DNA from 2 places in the Bellilinea sp. genome. Region 1 is predicted to be linked to the other one. Evidence: riboswitches for the same ligand, from Rfam matches in the RefSeq annotation. Region 1 holds a riboswitch; the other holds the start of a gene.
What was found. A riboswitch is a leader RNA that binds a small molecule or an ion and turns the genes downstream of it on or off. The one in region 1 is predicted to bind cobalamin.
Positions count from the first base shown of each region.

Region 2: it holds a riboswitch for cobalamin, as region 1 does, so the genes downstream of both, ACWIZX_RS11065 (ABC transporter substrate-binding protein) here and nrdD (anaerobic ribonucleoside-triphosphate reductase) in region 1, are expected to answer to the same signal.

Region 1 is NZ_JBRCOK010000044.1:9,159-16,433, forward strand. It holds gene ACWIZX_RS04965 (NAD(P)/FAD-dependent oxidoreductase) at 1-560, shown strand, start outside; gene ACWIZX_RS04970 (nucleoside recognition domain-containing protein) at 569-2,212, shown strand; gene ACWIZX_RS04975 (hypothetical protein) at 2,331-2,459, shown strand; gene rpmG (50S ribosomal protein L33) at 2,477-2,644, shown strand; gene ACWIZX_RS04985 (SaoD/DsrE family protein) at 2,641-3,018, shown strand; cobalamin riboswitch at 3,222-3,365, shown strand; gene nrdD (anaerobic ribonucleoside-triphosphate reductase) at 3,620-5,710, shown strand; gene nrdG (anaerobic ribonucleoside-triphosphate reductase activating protein) at 5,730-6,266, shown strand; gene ACWIZX_RS05000 (cobalamin biosynthesis protein) at 6,482-7,275, shown strand, end outside.
Region 2 is NZ_JBRCOK010000113.1:6,000-13,274, forward strand. It holds gene ACWIZX_RS11040 (MFS transporter) at 1-1,253, shown strand, start outside; gene ACWIZX_RS11045 (OsmC family protein) at 1,298-1,696, shown strand; gene ACWIZX_RS11050 (ubiquitin-like small modifier protein 1) at 1,700-1,981, opposite strand; gene ACWIZX_RS11055 (ABC transporter ATP-binding protein) at 2,009-2,812, opposite strand; gene ACWIZX_RS11060 (FecCD family ABC transporter permease) at 2,815-3,846, opposite strand; gene ACWIZX_RS11065 (ABC transporter substrate-binding protein) at 3,857-4,789, opposite strand; cobalamin riboswitch at 4,999-5,144, opposite strand; gene ACWIZX_RS11070 (DNA methyltransferase) at 5,291-6,712, shown strand; gene ACWIZX_RS11075 (type II restriction endonuclease) at 6,709-7,275, shown strand, end outside.

The sequences.
Region 1 (7,275 bases):
CTGCCATCCACCTGGTTCGTTTGGGCAAGCAGGTGCAGGTGTTGGAACGCTCCAACGTCTGGCAGGCCGATGGGCAAGACCCCAGTACGTCGCTGTCGCCGTTCACGCTTGAACGCCTGCGCGAGGTGATGTCGAGCGGCAACCTCGATCTGCTGGGTGGCCTGGAAGTGCAGAAAGTCACCCAGCTCAATGGCGAATTTGTCGTTCACACCACTCGGCGCAAACGCTTTAGCGCCGACGCTCCGCCCATCCTGGCAACCGGTTTCGAGAGCAGCGCCCACCTGATTCACCCGCGCTTTGCCTGGCGCAAAGATGGCCTGCCTGAACTGACCGAGAACGATGAATCCACGATCACCCCGGGCTTATTCCTGGTTGGGCCATCGGTGCGGCAGGGAAATGTCATTTTTTGCTTTATCTACAAATTCCGCCAGCGTTTTGCCGTGGTGGCGCGCACCATCGGCGAACGGCTGGGCATGGATATCGAACCGTTGGAGTATTACCGCGCCTACGATATGTACCTGGACGACCTTTCCTCCTGTGGCGAAGTCTGTGCATGTTAAGGAGGCTAATGGACACCACCCTGATCATCGGCAAAGAAAATTCGGGCAAGACCATGCTGGCTGCCAACCTGACCGGGCGAACCCCGCTCAGCGCCAATTTTCGCGGTTCGACGGTTACCTGCGAAATCTATTCGGATGGAAATCATCACTTTGTGGATACCCCTGGCATTCTGCTCCAGAGCGACAGCCAGACCACCCAGATGGCGCTGGCACAATTGCAAGCGAACGAAAGGGTTTTGCTGGTCGCCAAATCTACCCATTTGGATGAAGACCTGAACGACCTGCTCCCGTTGGTGGCTGGAAAACAAGGTGTTGTTGCACTCACATTTTGGGATAAAGTGCCTGGGGATTCCGGTGGGCAAGCCGTTCTGGAACGCCTGCGCGCGGCCCTTGGTGTACCGGTGATTGCGCTGGATGCGCGCAACGTGAATGCTGAAGAACGAACCCGCCTGTTTCGCGCGCTGAATGAGGCGCCGTCCCTTAAGGAAAAATCCATCCCCTGGAGAATTGGCTGGCAGATTGAACCCGCTCCAGGCCCCCTCGATTGGCCTTTTTGGGGGCCGCTGTTTGCATCATTTTTGCTGCTCTTGCCGGCGGGATTGGCAGTGTGGGCTGCCAATTCATTCGCTGCCCTGGTGGAACCGCTGGTTCGGGGTTTACTCGCAACTTGGGTTGCGCTGACGCAAACGCTTCCGCCGTTGTTGGCAGAAATGCTCAGCGGTGATTATGGCCTGTTGACGATGGGTCCGCTGATGTTCGTCTGGTCGGTGCCAACGGTGGTTCTGTATGCCCTCTTGCTCGGTTTCTACAAAGCCAGCGGCCTGGCGGAGCGCATCACAGCCACCCTGCACCCGCTGGTGCGTCCGATAGGCCTGGCCGGGCGCGATTTGCTGCGCGTGATGATGGGCTTTGGCTGCAATGTTCCGGCGGTGATTAGCACGCGCGCTTGTTCAGCTTGCACGCGCGGCCCTGCGATTGCCGCAATTGCCTTTGGGTCAGCCTGTTCCTATCAATTTGGAGCCACGCTGGCAGTCTTTGCCGCCGCCGGGCGTCCCTGGCTGATTTGGCCGTATATGTTCATGCTCCTTGGCTCGGCTTTCCTGTATACGCGCTTCACCTCGCCGCCGGAAGCGCGTTCGGCGCTCAACTTGCTGATGATTGAACGGCGCAATTTCCTCGAATGGCCCTCGCCGCAAAGCATCTGGCGCGATATGCGCCTGACGCTCGGTCAATTCTTCGGCACCGCCCTGCCCGTGTTTTTTGCCATCACCCTGCTGGCCTCTGTGCTAAACGGTCTGGGCGTGCTGGATGCAGTTTCAGGTTTGTTGACGCCGGTCATGGCGCTCTTTCGCCTGCCGGCGGAAGCCGCCCTACCCGTCGTGATGGCATCTGTCCGCAAAGACGGTCTGCTGCTGTTTGCCCGGCCCGAATTGGCGCAGCTTCTCGCGCCGCTCGAACTGCTGACCGGCGTTTACCTGGGCGGTGTGCTGTTGCCCTGCCTGGTAACGGCGCTAACAATTGCGCGCGAACAATCGCCTCGGCTGGCGCTGCGACTGATGCTGCGCCAGGCTGCCGCGGCAGTTGTCTTCTCCATCGTGCTAGCCTGGGCAGGCCCACTATTTCAAGTTTTGAAACTGGCATTTGCCAGATAATGCCAAAAACGCATCGAAAAGGAGATTGCCCATGCAACCATTATTTGCCACCAATATCTTGAAAAATGTTCACGTTTGCTTCCTGGCGAACAAGTGTGCCACATGTGAGAATAGTGACATGGAAGCATCAGAAGTGGAGTACTGTATTGCAAGCGGCTTTGTCCGCATTGTGCGCCAGGGCGATGGACGAACGTGGATCACCCACATCAGCAATGTCAGCATTTCCTACGACTCAAATCAAGCCTGATAAGTAGAGGAGAAAAGATGGCCAGTAAAAAGAAGGATATTCGCATCGTCACCAAACTGAAAAGCACCGAAAGCGACCACATTTATTACACTGAAAAGAATCGCCGCAACGATTCCGCTCGGCTGGATCTGCGTAAGTACGATCCCATTTTGAAAAAACATGTTCTCTTCAAGGAGACAAAGTGAAAGTAGCGTATATTTTCAAATCCCCGATGGCATCCGTTTATGAACTGGCGACCATGATCCTGCCGCAGTTGGAAAAGGGCATTCACGGCGCGCAAGTGGTGGGAATGATGTTTTTCGACGATAATGTATTCGCCCTGCGGCAAGGTGATCCGATTGGCGAACGGCTTGCCAAAGTAGCTGCTGAACAGGGCATTTTGATCATGGCCTGCGATCAATGTGCGCTGCGCCGGCAGCTGGCAGAAGGTGAATTTTCGGGCTGCGGGGCTGGTTCGGTTCAACCCAAAGGTATGATTGAAGGCGCAAAAGTAGGCTGCTTCCCGCAGCTTTATGAAGCCCTCTCTCACAACCCGCCTGATTATGTGATCAGTTTGTAACACGGTATTGCTTGCGCATCTGCTCCTCCCGCAAACGCCGGGGGCGGCTGTCGTTCTTTGTGCCGTCCCCGGCAAGGAGGAATAGACGGTTGAAATCGGATTCATATTGGTACCATTTCGTTTTTTTGCCGAAATTCATCCCTTAATGGATTGACAAAAGGAACGCATTCTTTGCTATAATGTTGTCAGTCTGCAAGCAATTTATATAACACTTCTTTCAAGGTGACCCGATGCCCGGATGCCAGGGCTTAATGGGCGTAAGCTGGTGAAAGTCCAGCGCTGTGCCGCAACTGTAACTGGTCAATGCAACCAGAAGCCAGGATGCCTGCCTTGAACAAGTGATTTCATTTGTCCTTCTCGAGCAAGGAGGCGGTGATGGCAAAATCATACTTTAATTGATCGGCCTGACTTGCTCAATCCTTTAAGGAGGATTGAGCGTTTCTCATTTAACCGTGTTTTTCAGAAACTGTACGTTTTTCTCCAACAAAGCGAAGTTGCCAAATTGAAAAACTGACGTTTTAGAGAAACTTCCACTTTTCCATCTGTATTCACTATTTTATAAACCAATTCACCTATTTCGATTCCTTCAGGAGCCAAAAAAATGAACAAACTTCTTGTCCATTCATCCTCGTTTCAGCCAACAACTCAATCCGTTGCAGAGCAAATTCCCAATCAACCCTTTTATTGGATTCGCAAAAGGGATGGACGGATTGTTGAATTTGATGTGGATAAAATTTCACAAGCAATTTTCAAGGCGGCTAAATCGGTTGGCGGAAGTGATGTCCGTTTAGCTGAAGAACTTGCCAGAGTCGTGGTACGTTATTTAGCCGAACAAAAAAACCAGGAAATACCAACCGTCGAAGAAGTTCAGGATGCTGTCGAAAAAGTATTGATTGAACGTGGACACGCCAAAACCGCCAAGGCATATATCCTCTACCGCGATCGCCGTACCCGAATGAGGGAAGCCCGCTCCGAATTAATGGATATTGTCGAAGATATTTTGGTGGAAACCAGCCGCGAAAATGCAAATATCAGTAATTCTCCTTCTGCCAAAATGTTGCAAATCGCTTCCGCTGCTAGTCGGCAGTATTATCTATCGCGTTTGATTCCGGAGGATATCTCGCAGGCTCATCGCAATGGCGATTTTCACATTCATGATCTGGATTTTTACGGCAAAACGCTCACCTGTGTTCAGATTCCGTTGGGCAGGCTGCTGAGCAGTGGTTTTAATACCGGCCATGGATTTATTCGTCCACCTAAACGTCCCTCATCTGCAACCGCACTGGCAGCCATTATTCTGCAAAGTTCGCAAAATGACATGCACGGCGGTCAATCTTTTGCAGCATTTGATCAAGATATGGCGGCATTTGTTTCGGGGGCTTCTGAATTTGAGGTCTTTCAGGCGATGGAAGCGCTGGTTTATAACCTCAACTCAATGCACAGTCGGGCTGGAGCGCAGGTGCCGTTCAGTTCAATTAATTTAGGCTGTGATGTGACTCCTGAAGGCAGGCTGGTGACAAAATGCCTGCTTGAAGCTTACGAAAAAGGGTTGGGTCGGGGGGAGAGTCCGGTCTTTCCCAATATCATTTTTCGACTGAAAGAAGGCATCAACTTCAATCCGGGTGACCCAAATTACGATCTGTTTCAATTGGCCATGCGTGTTTCCTCTCAACGAATGAATCCGACTTTTGCATTTATGGATTCTTCCTTCAATCGGCCTTACGGTATTGAAGTTGCCTACATGGGCTGCCGTACTCGGGTGATTGCTAACCGACACGGGCCGGCGATCAGCAATGGGCGTGGAAATTTATCTTTTACTACCATTAACCTGCCGCGCATTGCCATCCGTGCTAACAAGCACATTGAGGTTTTCTTTCACGAATTGGAAGCGGTGATGGCGCTGGCTGCCCGGCAGCTGTACCATCGTTTTCGCATTCAGTCCCGCCTGAAAGTACGCGATATGCCCTTTTTGATGGGACAGGGGCTTTACCTTGGCTCAGAATTGCTGAAGCCCGAAGATCCAATTGAACCCGTCATCAAACACGGTACGCTGTCCATCGGATTCATCGGGTTGGCCGAAACTTTGCTCACCTTAACCGGTAAGCATCACGGCCAGGATTTCGATTCCAGACAACTGGGGTTGGAAATCATTAAGTTCATGCGGAAGATGGTGGACCGCTTTGCTGAAGACTACGACTTGAATTTCACTCTTCTGGCGACCCCTGCGGAAGGTCTTTCGGGGCGTTTTGTCGCCCTCGATCGCCGCATGTTTGGCGTACTGGAGGGTATCACCGACAAGTCGTATTACACCAACAGTTTTCACCTTCCGGTGAATTTCGAAATTTCATCCTATGAGAAGTGCCTGATTGAAGGGCCGTATCACGAATTGTGTAATGCCGGCCACATCAGCTATGTTGAACTGGATGCTCCGCCGGTACACAACCTGGAAGCCTTTGAGCGCCTGCTTCGCCATATGAAAGGTTGCAATATGGGCTATGTCGGGATTAATTTCCCCATAGACGAATGTCTTTCCTGTTCAAACCGCGGAATTATTCAAGATGAATGCCCGGTTTGTGGATCATCTGATATTCGTCGTATCCGGCGGATTACCGGTTATCTTTCCACAGTGGATCGATTCAACGATGCCAAAAAGGAAGAATTGGAACACCGCCGCGTGCATTTGTCCGTTTAAGGAAAGTAGAAAGTTACCCATGAAAGTTCGCATTGCCGGCTTGATTCATGAAAGTGTTACCGATGGTCCCGGCATCCGCTCAACCCTGTTCTTTCAGGGATGTCCTCGCCGTTGTGTGGGATGCCATAATCCCCAAACATGGAGTTTTGCGGGTGGTCGGGAAATGGACACCGAGGAAGTCGTCCGAATGTTCAGAATCACCCCTTTGCTTGCAGGGGTTACCTTTAGCGGCGGGGAGCCTTTTGCGCAAGCCGAAGCAGCCGCAGTAATCGCCGGGAAAATCAAAACCCACCCTATGAATTTATGGGTTTACACCGGTTACACCTGGGAAGAGCTGTTGAAAAACCGTGAAGCACCGGGTTTCATGGATCTGATCAACCTCGTGGATGTGATCGTGGATGGAGCGTTCATCGAATCTTTGAAAAGTTCACATCTTCCCTACCGGGGTTCGGAAAATCAGAGGATTATTTTAGTCAAGGAGAGTCTGTCCCGAAATCAAGTGGTTCTTTGGGAAACACCTTCAGCCCCGACCAGAATGGGACTGTTCGCAACATGACCTTGAAAATTCACCCCCAGCCAGATTTTGGATTTGTGGGAAGAATCCGAAGATCTCCAACAGCCAGATTAGGCACGGCGATCCTTGCTTCAGCCTATCCGGCTGTGCAATTGGGACGCAAGATCCACAGCCAATTGAGTGATAGCCATCTTTTTATCCCGCTACAGTTTTTGCAGCCAGGCGAAAGAGTCACAAACGGAGTGTTCGGTTTTGAAATGCCCGTACCGAATATGTTGCAGGATCTGTTCCAACGCTATCAGACACTGGTCTGTGTCATGCCTGCTGGTGTGGTCATTCGCGGGTTAGCACCTTTGCTGGTCAACTGTGAGAACCTTCCATCCGTTTTGATTGTGGACTTATCGGGAAAATTTGTGGTCAGTCTGTTCGGTGATACTGACAAAAACACCAATCATTTTACCCGAGAAGTAGCCAAAATTACCGGAGGTCAGGAGGTGGTGACCGACTTCGGCGATCAAGTCCATTCGCTATCATTGGATTGGATTTCGGGAGATAAAGGGTGGAAACTGCACCCAAAGAGCCATCCAGGCGATGTCCTGGCTGCGTTGATCAATCATCAGCCCGTGGCTTTGGTAAAGGATGGTGATTTGAACCTTCCTGCTTCATGGATGAATTTTCCTTGGACACAGGCATTTCCTGACTGGCAAACCGCTGCGGCAAGTGGATACCGAAAGTTGGTGGTTCTCACTTGCCGCAGCATAGATGATATGTTCTGGCAGAGCGTTGATCATGCGCTGGTTTGTTTTCTGCCGCTTCTTGCGGTTGGGGTGAATTTTCCGCCCGGTACATCCGGCGATGACATCAGCCAGGCGGTTCTAACCGTTTTGCTAAGGTTTAACCTGTCGCCCGAGAGTCTGGTTTGCCTGGCAACTGCTGAAGATCTAAGGGACGAGCCGGGCCTAAACGAGGCAGCCAGACTGCATCACTGCTCCTTGCGGACTTTCTCCCGCGAGCGAATCAACCAAATGAAGAATCACACGGATTCTTTCCC
Region 2 (7,275 bases), on a different contig from region 1:
ATTACTTTGACCGGGTGAGCGCTTTCCAGCCTAACGCCCGCCTGTACCTGACCAGTGTCATTCTCACCGGCGCGGCCATGGGCGTTTACCGCCTGCTGTTCAATTTTTACGTCCTCTCGCTGGGTTACGATGAAGCCCTGCTCGGCACGCTCATCACCACCTCCAGCCTGACCGCCCTGCTCTCCGCCCTGCCGATGGGCTATCTGGTGGACAACATCGGTCACAAGACCGCCCTGATCGTCGGCACGGCCGTGCTGGGGCTGGCGGTGGGTGGCATGGTGCTGTTCCCCTCCGCATTGACCTTCGTCCTGATGAACATCGTGCTCGGCCTGGCACAGAGCCTGACCGGTGTGACCATGGGGCCATTCCTGATGGAAAACAGCGGCGAAAAGGAACGCACCTACCTGTTCAGTTTCACCTCCGGGCTGCAAATGGCTTCGGCTTTCTTCGGGAACTGGATCGGCGGTTACCTGCCAACCTGGATCAGCACGCTACAGGGCAGCACCCCCACCAGCCCCTCGGCATACGGCGGAGCGCTGGCTGCCATTGCCATTGCCGGTTCGGTCGGCATTTTACCCCTGCTGTTTCTCCGTCCGGTCAAAATCGCCCGTGACAAACGCTCGGTGTTCGCACCGCTGGCTTATTTTGGGCAAAACTCGCGCCTGCTGGGCAAACTCATTCTGCCCATGCTGGTTACTTCGCTGGGCGCCGGGCTGATCATGCCGTTCATGAACGTCTTTTTCCGCAATGTGCATCACCAGCCCGACCCGGTCATTGGGGCCATGTTCGCCTGGGGTTCGCTGGCCATGGGCATCGGCCTGTTAATTGCCCCACCGCTGGCAGACCGCTTTGGCAAAATTCAACTGGTGGTCATCACCCAGGCGCTTTCCATTCCGTTTCTGATTCTGCTGGGCTTTGCGCCGTGGTTTGCGGTCAGCGCCGCGGCCTACTACATCCGCCTGACGCTGATGAACATGAGCCTGCCGGTGTATCAGACCTTTGTGATGGAAAAGGTCGAACCCTCGGCGCGGGCTACCGTTGCCAGTCTGGTCAGCATGGCCAACAATGTGGGCTGGGCATTTTCTCCGCAAATCAGCGGCTGGATACAGGTCAATTACGGTTTTCAGCCGGCTTTTGCCGCCACCCTGGTACTGTACATCCTTTCCATTTACCTTTACTGGCGTTTCTTCTGGTACCCGCTCGGCAAAGAGCAAGTCGTTGCGCCTTTGCCTGCAACCTTAAAGCCGCAATAGCATCTATATAAGGGTAAAACCTTACGAATGGAGAAAAATCACACATGGAAATGGTTGTTTACTTCCCCGGCGGAGCCCGTGTTGATGCTCAGTTTGGCCCTTATACCGTCCGTACCGACCAGCCCCCCATGGGCGGCGGTGAAGGCTCTGCCCCCACTCCCTTTGCCGTTTTTCTGGCCTCTTTAGCCACCTGCGCCGGCATTTACGTGCTGGGATTCTGCCGCCAGCGCGGGCTGCCCACCGAGGGCATCCGCATTATTCAACGCGACCGGCGCAATCCGCTGACCGGCATGGTCGAAGAAATCGAAATGGAGATTCAGGTGCCGCCCGAATTTCCACAAAAATACTACGATGCGCTGGTGCGCTCCGCCGAACAGTGCGCGGTCAAGAAGCACATGGAACAGCCGCCGCGCTTTACCATTCAAACCAAAGTGACCGCCTGAGGTTCACCCGCCTGCCACAGGCGGAAAAAAGTCGAGCACATCCCCGTCTTGCAGAGGGGTATCCCAACCCTGCGGCAGGGTGTCCACATCTTTCCCGTTGACGAATCCATGCACATGGGCATGGATTTCGTTTTGTGCATTCAACCAGTGCAGGCGCAAATCCGGCAGGCGCGCGACAATTTCATCTACCGCCTGCCGAACCGTGCTTCCATCCGCCAGATCCAGCTGCAGGCTGCGTGCCCTGGCAATCAATCGAAAGGTGGCGTACAGGTTAACGCGGATCATGTGCCTGCCTTCAATTATGCCAGATTTTCAGGCCATCAGCGGCACAACCAGCGGGTATTTTCCGTTGGGACTGCGCATCACCTCCAGCGGAATGCCAAACGCCTCACTGAGCAGCTGCGGACGCAGCACCTCCGCCGAGGTTCCATACGCCTGCACACAACCATCCACCAGCAGCAGCACGCGGTCGGCGTAACGCGCTACCAGATTCAGGTCATGCAGCACGACCAGCGCCGCCGGTTGATGCGCTTTACCGTTTCCATTGCCGGCAATGGGCTGGCGCACCACCTCCACCATTTGGTTGAGCAGCCCAATCTGATACTGCAAATCCAGATGTGTGGTCGGCTCATCCAGCAGCATTACCGGGGTTGCCTGCACCATGGCGCGCGCCAGCAGCAACCGCTGCAGCTCCCCGCCGGAAAGCTCTCCCACCAGCCGATGCGCCAGATGCTGCGTATCGGTGCGGCGCATGGCTTCCCAAATCAATTCTTCATCGGCCGGTGAAAGCTGCCCCAGCCAGTTCAGATAAGGGGTGCGCCCCAGCGAAACCACCTGCCAGGCAGTGAAGCCTGCCGGCAGGCTGCGCGCCTGCGGCACCACGGCAATCAGGCGGGCGCGTTCCTGCACCGAAAGCGCGCACAGGTCGCGTCCATCATAGCGGATTGAGCCACACTCCGGCGGCAGAATGCCGCTCAGCGCGCGCACCAGCGTGGACTTACCGGCCCCGTTTGGGCCGATCACCGCCAGAATCTCACCATCCGCCAGCCGGAAACTGACATCTTTCAAAACCGGCTTTGCTCCGTAACGAACAGTCAAATGCAAAACTTCGAGCATGGTCAACTCCAGTAGGGAAGGCTGCGGGAACGCCGCAAAATCCACAAAAAGAAGGGCGTGCCGGTCAGAGCGGTGATGATGCCGACCGGTAGTTCCTGCGGGGTCATCACAATGCGCGCCAGCACGTCTGCCAGCAGCAAAAAGGCAGCCCCGCCCAACAGCGAGAGCGGCAGCAGCCGGCGGTAGTCCCCGCCAACCAGTAGCCGCAACAGGTGCGGGACAATCAACCCGACAAAGCCGATAATGCCGGTAAAAGAAACCGCTGCAGCCGTAGCCAGAGATGAAACGCCGATGATGATCCAGCGGGTGGTTTCCACCGGCAGCCCCAGCTGCTGAGCCTGTTCATCGCCAAACTGCATCACATTCAGGGCGTGTCCCATGGTCATCAAAATTCCCAGCCCAATCAGCCAGTAGGGTAATACGGCCAGCACCGGCTGCCAGCCGCCCATGGATGAGCCGCCCATTAACCACGCAATTGCCCGGCGCAGTTCGCCAGTTGAGCGGAGCAGTAAAAAAGAAGTCAGCGCACCGGCAAAGGAGTTTACCGCCACCCCCGCCAGCAGAAGATTGGTCACCGGCAGTGAGCGTCCAACCCGCGCCAGGCTGACCACCATCAAAACGGTGAGCACCGCGCCGCTGAACGAAGCCAGCGGTACCGCCAGCAGACCGGCCACATCGTAGCCCCAGCGCAGGCTGAGCACGATCACCGCCCCAAGGCCGGCGCCGGAGGCCACCCCAATCAGATAAGGATCGGCCAGCGGATTGCGGAACAGGCCCTGATAGGCCGCCCCGCTGACGGCGAGCGCCGAACCGGTCAGCGCCACCAGCGCGGTGCGCGGCAGCCGCAGCGAGAAGAGAATGGTATCCGCAACGCGCAGGTCAGCACCGATTTCGCCGCCGCTCAGACGGGCTGCCACCACCCGCGCCATATCCACCAGCGAAAGGGACACACTGCCCACCAGCATGCTCAACAGCAGGGCTGCCAGCAAAGCGGCCAAAGCGATCCAGATTGGGTGAACAGTGCGTCCCTTCATGCCATTCTCATCAGGGCAGGGTCACACCGTGCAGCAGGCGCGCCAGTTCTTCCAGCCCGTCCACCAGCCGCGGGCCGGGACGGCTGGCCAGATCATCGTTGAACGGCAGGACGCGCCCTTCTTTGACCGCCGTCAATTCACCCCAGCCGGGGCGGGCAGCCACCTGCTCGGGGGTGACGCCAAAATTGGCATCCCCCAGCAGGATGAAGTCGGGGTCGGCTGCCAGCAGGGCTTCAATGCTCATCTGCCCGTACTGGCTGTCCATTGCCCGGCCAACGTTTTCGGCTTTGGCCATCTCCAGCAGGGTATCAATGAAGGTACCGCTGCCGGTCGTCCACGGTTTGGAAGGATCTGTCCCGTCAATTTCGTAAAAGACGGTCGGCCGTTCCTCGATATTCGCCAGTTTTTGCTGGACGACCGCCACCCGCAGACTCAATTGAGTCACCAGCGCTTCGGCCTCGGCTTTGTGGCCGGTCAGCTCACCGACGGTGATCAGCATGGGGTACATTTCCTCCATGGCGAGGGGATTTTTCAGGTAATAGACGGTCAAACCGGCATCTTCGAGCGATTTGACCAGTTCCGGCGGGTGAATTTCGGCCAGCAGCACCAGATCCGGGTTGAGGGCGACGATTTGCTCGATCGAGAAGCCCATAAAATCACCCAACCCCGGCAATTCCAGGGCTTCGGGCGGGTAGTTGCTGAAATTATCGCGCCCAACCACCTGACTGCCGGCGCCCACGGCGAACAGAATTTCGGTGTTGGATGGCGCCAGCGAAACCACGCGTTGCGCCGGCTGCGCCAGGGTAACGGTACGTCCCAGTCCATCGGTCATGACAATCGGGCTGGCGGTAGGCGTGGCAGCCGGGGTAGCTGCCGACGTGCAGGCACTCACCAGAAGCGCCAGCAGCAAGAGAACACTGAGCAAAACGCTTTGACGTTTCATTTTTAGGAGCCTTTCAAATTGAATGGGTTTGTGGGTTTGGATACGACGTGCCGGCTGAGCCAGCAGGTTTGGGGTAATCAGGCAAATCCTTGTTGTGGCGGCGCTGGCTCACACAATGAAATCTCCCTGCCGGTTGCGGGCAGGGAGGGGAGAGATCGGAGTTTGCGGTGTTGCCAGTCCAATGTTCCCCACCTCCTTTCCGCGAGAGTGTGGTGAACGCCTGCTGGGCGGGCGGCCTGGCTTATTCGGCTGATTTTGCCGAAATCACAGTTGCGCGACAGCACCGGACTTACACCGGTTTCGCCTTTGAGCCTTTCCATCCGGGGAGTGAGGCACCCGACAGGCACTCATTCAATTGTAATTAGATTGTACGGGTTTCCTGTTGCGGTGTCAAGCAAACAGGATTATGATCAAAAAAATCTCTTACAACCGAGGATGGGCAGTCATCGTGATCCTATAGTAGTATACTAGATATAAAGTATGTATTGGAGATATAGAGCTATGCAGATTGAAGAAAGAGTAGTTATTGATGAAACAAAAGTTGATAAAGCAGAAATAAACCAACTCGATAAAAGTTTACAACTATATTTCAATGACAAGATGATAATTGAGCCAAGAATAACTCGCTCATTAGTGAGTTTTCAAGCCAACAAAAATCGTCCTGTATACCGCTGGTATAGGTTTAAGGAGGCATTTTCAGCATCTTTAGTTGAATATTTGCTTGATAAATATAAAATTCAAAAAGGGATATTACTTGACCCGTTTGCAGGAAGTGGAACAGCATTATTCGCTGCCAGTGCTAACGGAATAAATGCGGTTGGCATTGAGCTACTGCCCATTGGACAACAAATCATCACAACAAAAAGAATTCTTGAATCTGAATTTAGGCCTAGTGATTTTAAGGTTTTACAAAATTGGACAAAATACCATCCATGGGAGAGATTTGAGACCAAACTTAAACTTCCCGAGCTAAGAATTACTAAAGGTGCATATCCTGAGGCGACAAAGGAAGCAATTCAAAAGTATTTAACAGCATGTGAACAAGAAAACGAACGGGTTAAAGCTGTATTACATTTTGCTCTGTTTTGCATTTTAGAGTCGATTAGTTACACACGTAAAGATGGTCAATATCTTAGATGGGACTACAGGTCAGGACGTAAACAGGGGAAAAAGACATTCAATAAAGGTGAGATATTAAGTTTTAAAGAGGCAATTTCAGATAAAATTCAGGAAATAATTACAGATCTCTCTCCTGCTAGTCAATCCACTTTGTTCCCAGCTACAAAAAAGCAAGGCGAGATATTTTTATACAATGGTTCATCTCTCGAACTATTACCACGAATGTCAAAGGAGTCCTTTGACGCTATTATTACTTCGCCACCATATTGCAATCGCTATGATTACACTAGAACGTATGCTTTAGAATTAGCATTACTAAATATTGACGAGAAAAGTTTAGTTAAGCTTCGTCAAGCAATGTTAAGTTGTACAGTCGAAAATCGTGAAAAAGATTTATTGGCGATCAATCCTCTCTGGACAGAAGCGATTGCTGCTACAGACGAACAAGAGCTTTTACAATCTATCTTGAGGTACTTATCCAAACAAAAGGCTCTAGGAAAATTAAATAATAATGGAATCCCTCGAATGGTTCGAGGATATTTCTATGAAATGGCATGTATTATTGCCGAAAGTGCGAGAGTTTTACGCCCTAACGCACCTTTGATTATGGTTAATGACAATGTACGGTATGCAGGAGTAAGTATTTCCGTTGACTTGATTCTTTCTAGTATTGCCGAAAAATTAGGTTTTATCGTTGAGAGTATCTTTGTTTTACAAAAAGACAAGGGAAACAGCAGTCAACAAATGGGTGAACATGGACGAGAGTCCTTAAGGAAATGCGTTTATGTCTGGAGAAAGCGATGAAGGCATATCAAAACCACCTAAGTTCTAGCAACGATTTAGTAACTACCTATGAAGCAACTCGTGCAGGTTTTGTATCACTTGCCTTAGAAAAGAACCGAAAGGCTACTCCTTACGTAGGCGAAGCTCGAGCCCTTCAAACAGCTGCATCTTTTGCCAAAAAGCCCGAGGATCTGTTGAAAATAGAAGATATTGAATCAGGTCTCTTAACAGCGGCAGGTATATCAGATAAAGCACTTAAACATCTGTCACCTGATGATAAAAACGAAGCCATCAATGGACTCATCAAAAATTTTCTAGTACCAGCAGGGGAAAAATTTGTTGAAGAGCTGGTCTTCCGATTTTTGTTGATTCGTGGAGACACTTTGGGCGGCTCTATGAGAAATATTGGAGGTGTTTTAGCACAAAGAAAATTGACTAGAGCAATGATATCAACCTTAAGGATTGCAGGAAAAGGTTATAAATGGCAACATGCCAACAGTCGAAAATGGCTGGACACGACAGAAGATGACGCCGATATTGAGTTATCTTTGCGAGGGTTAAGCTGGGAGAATGCAAATGGGAAT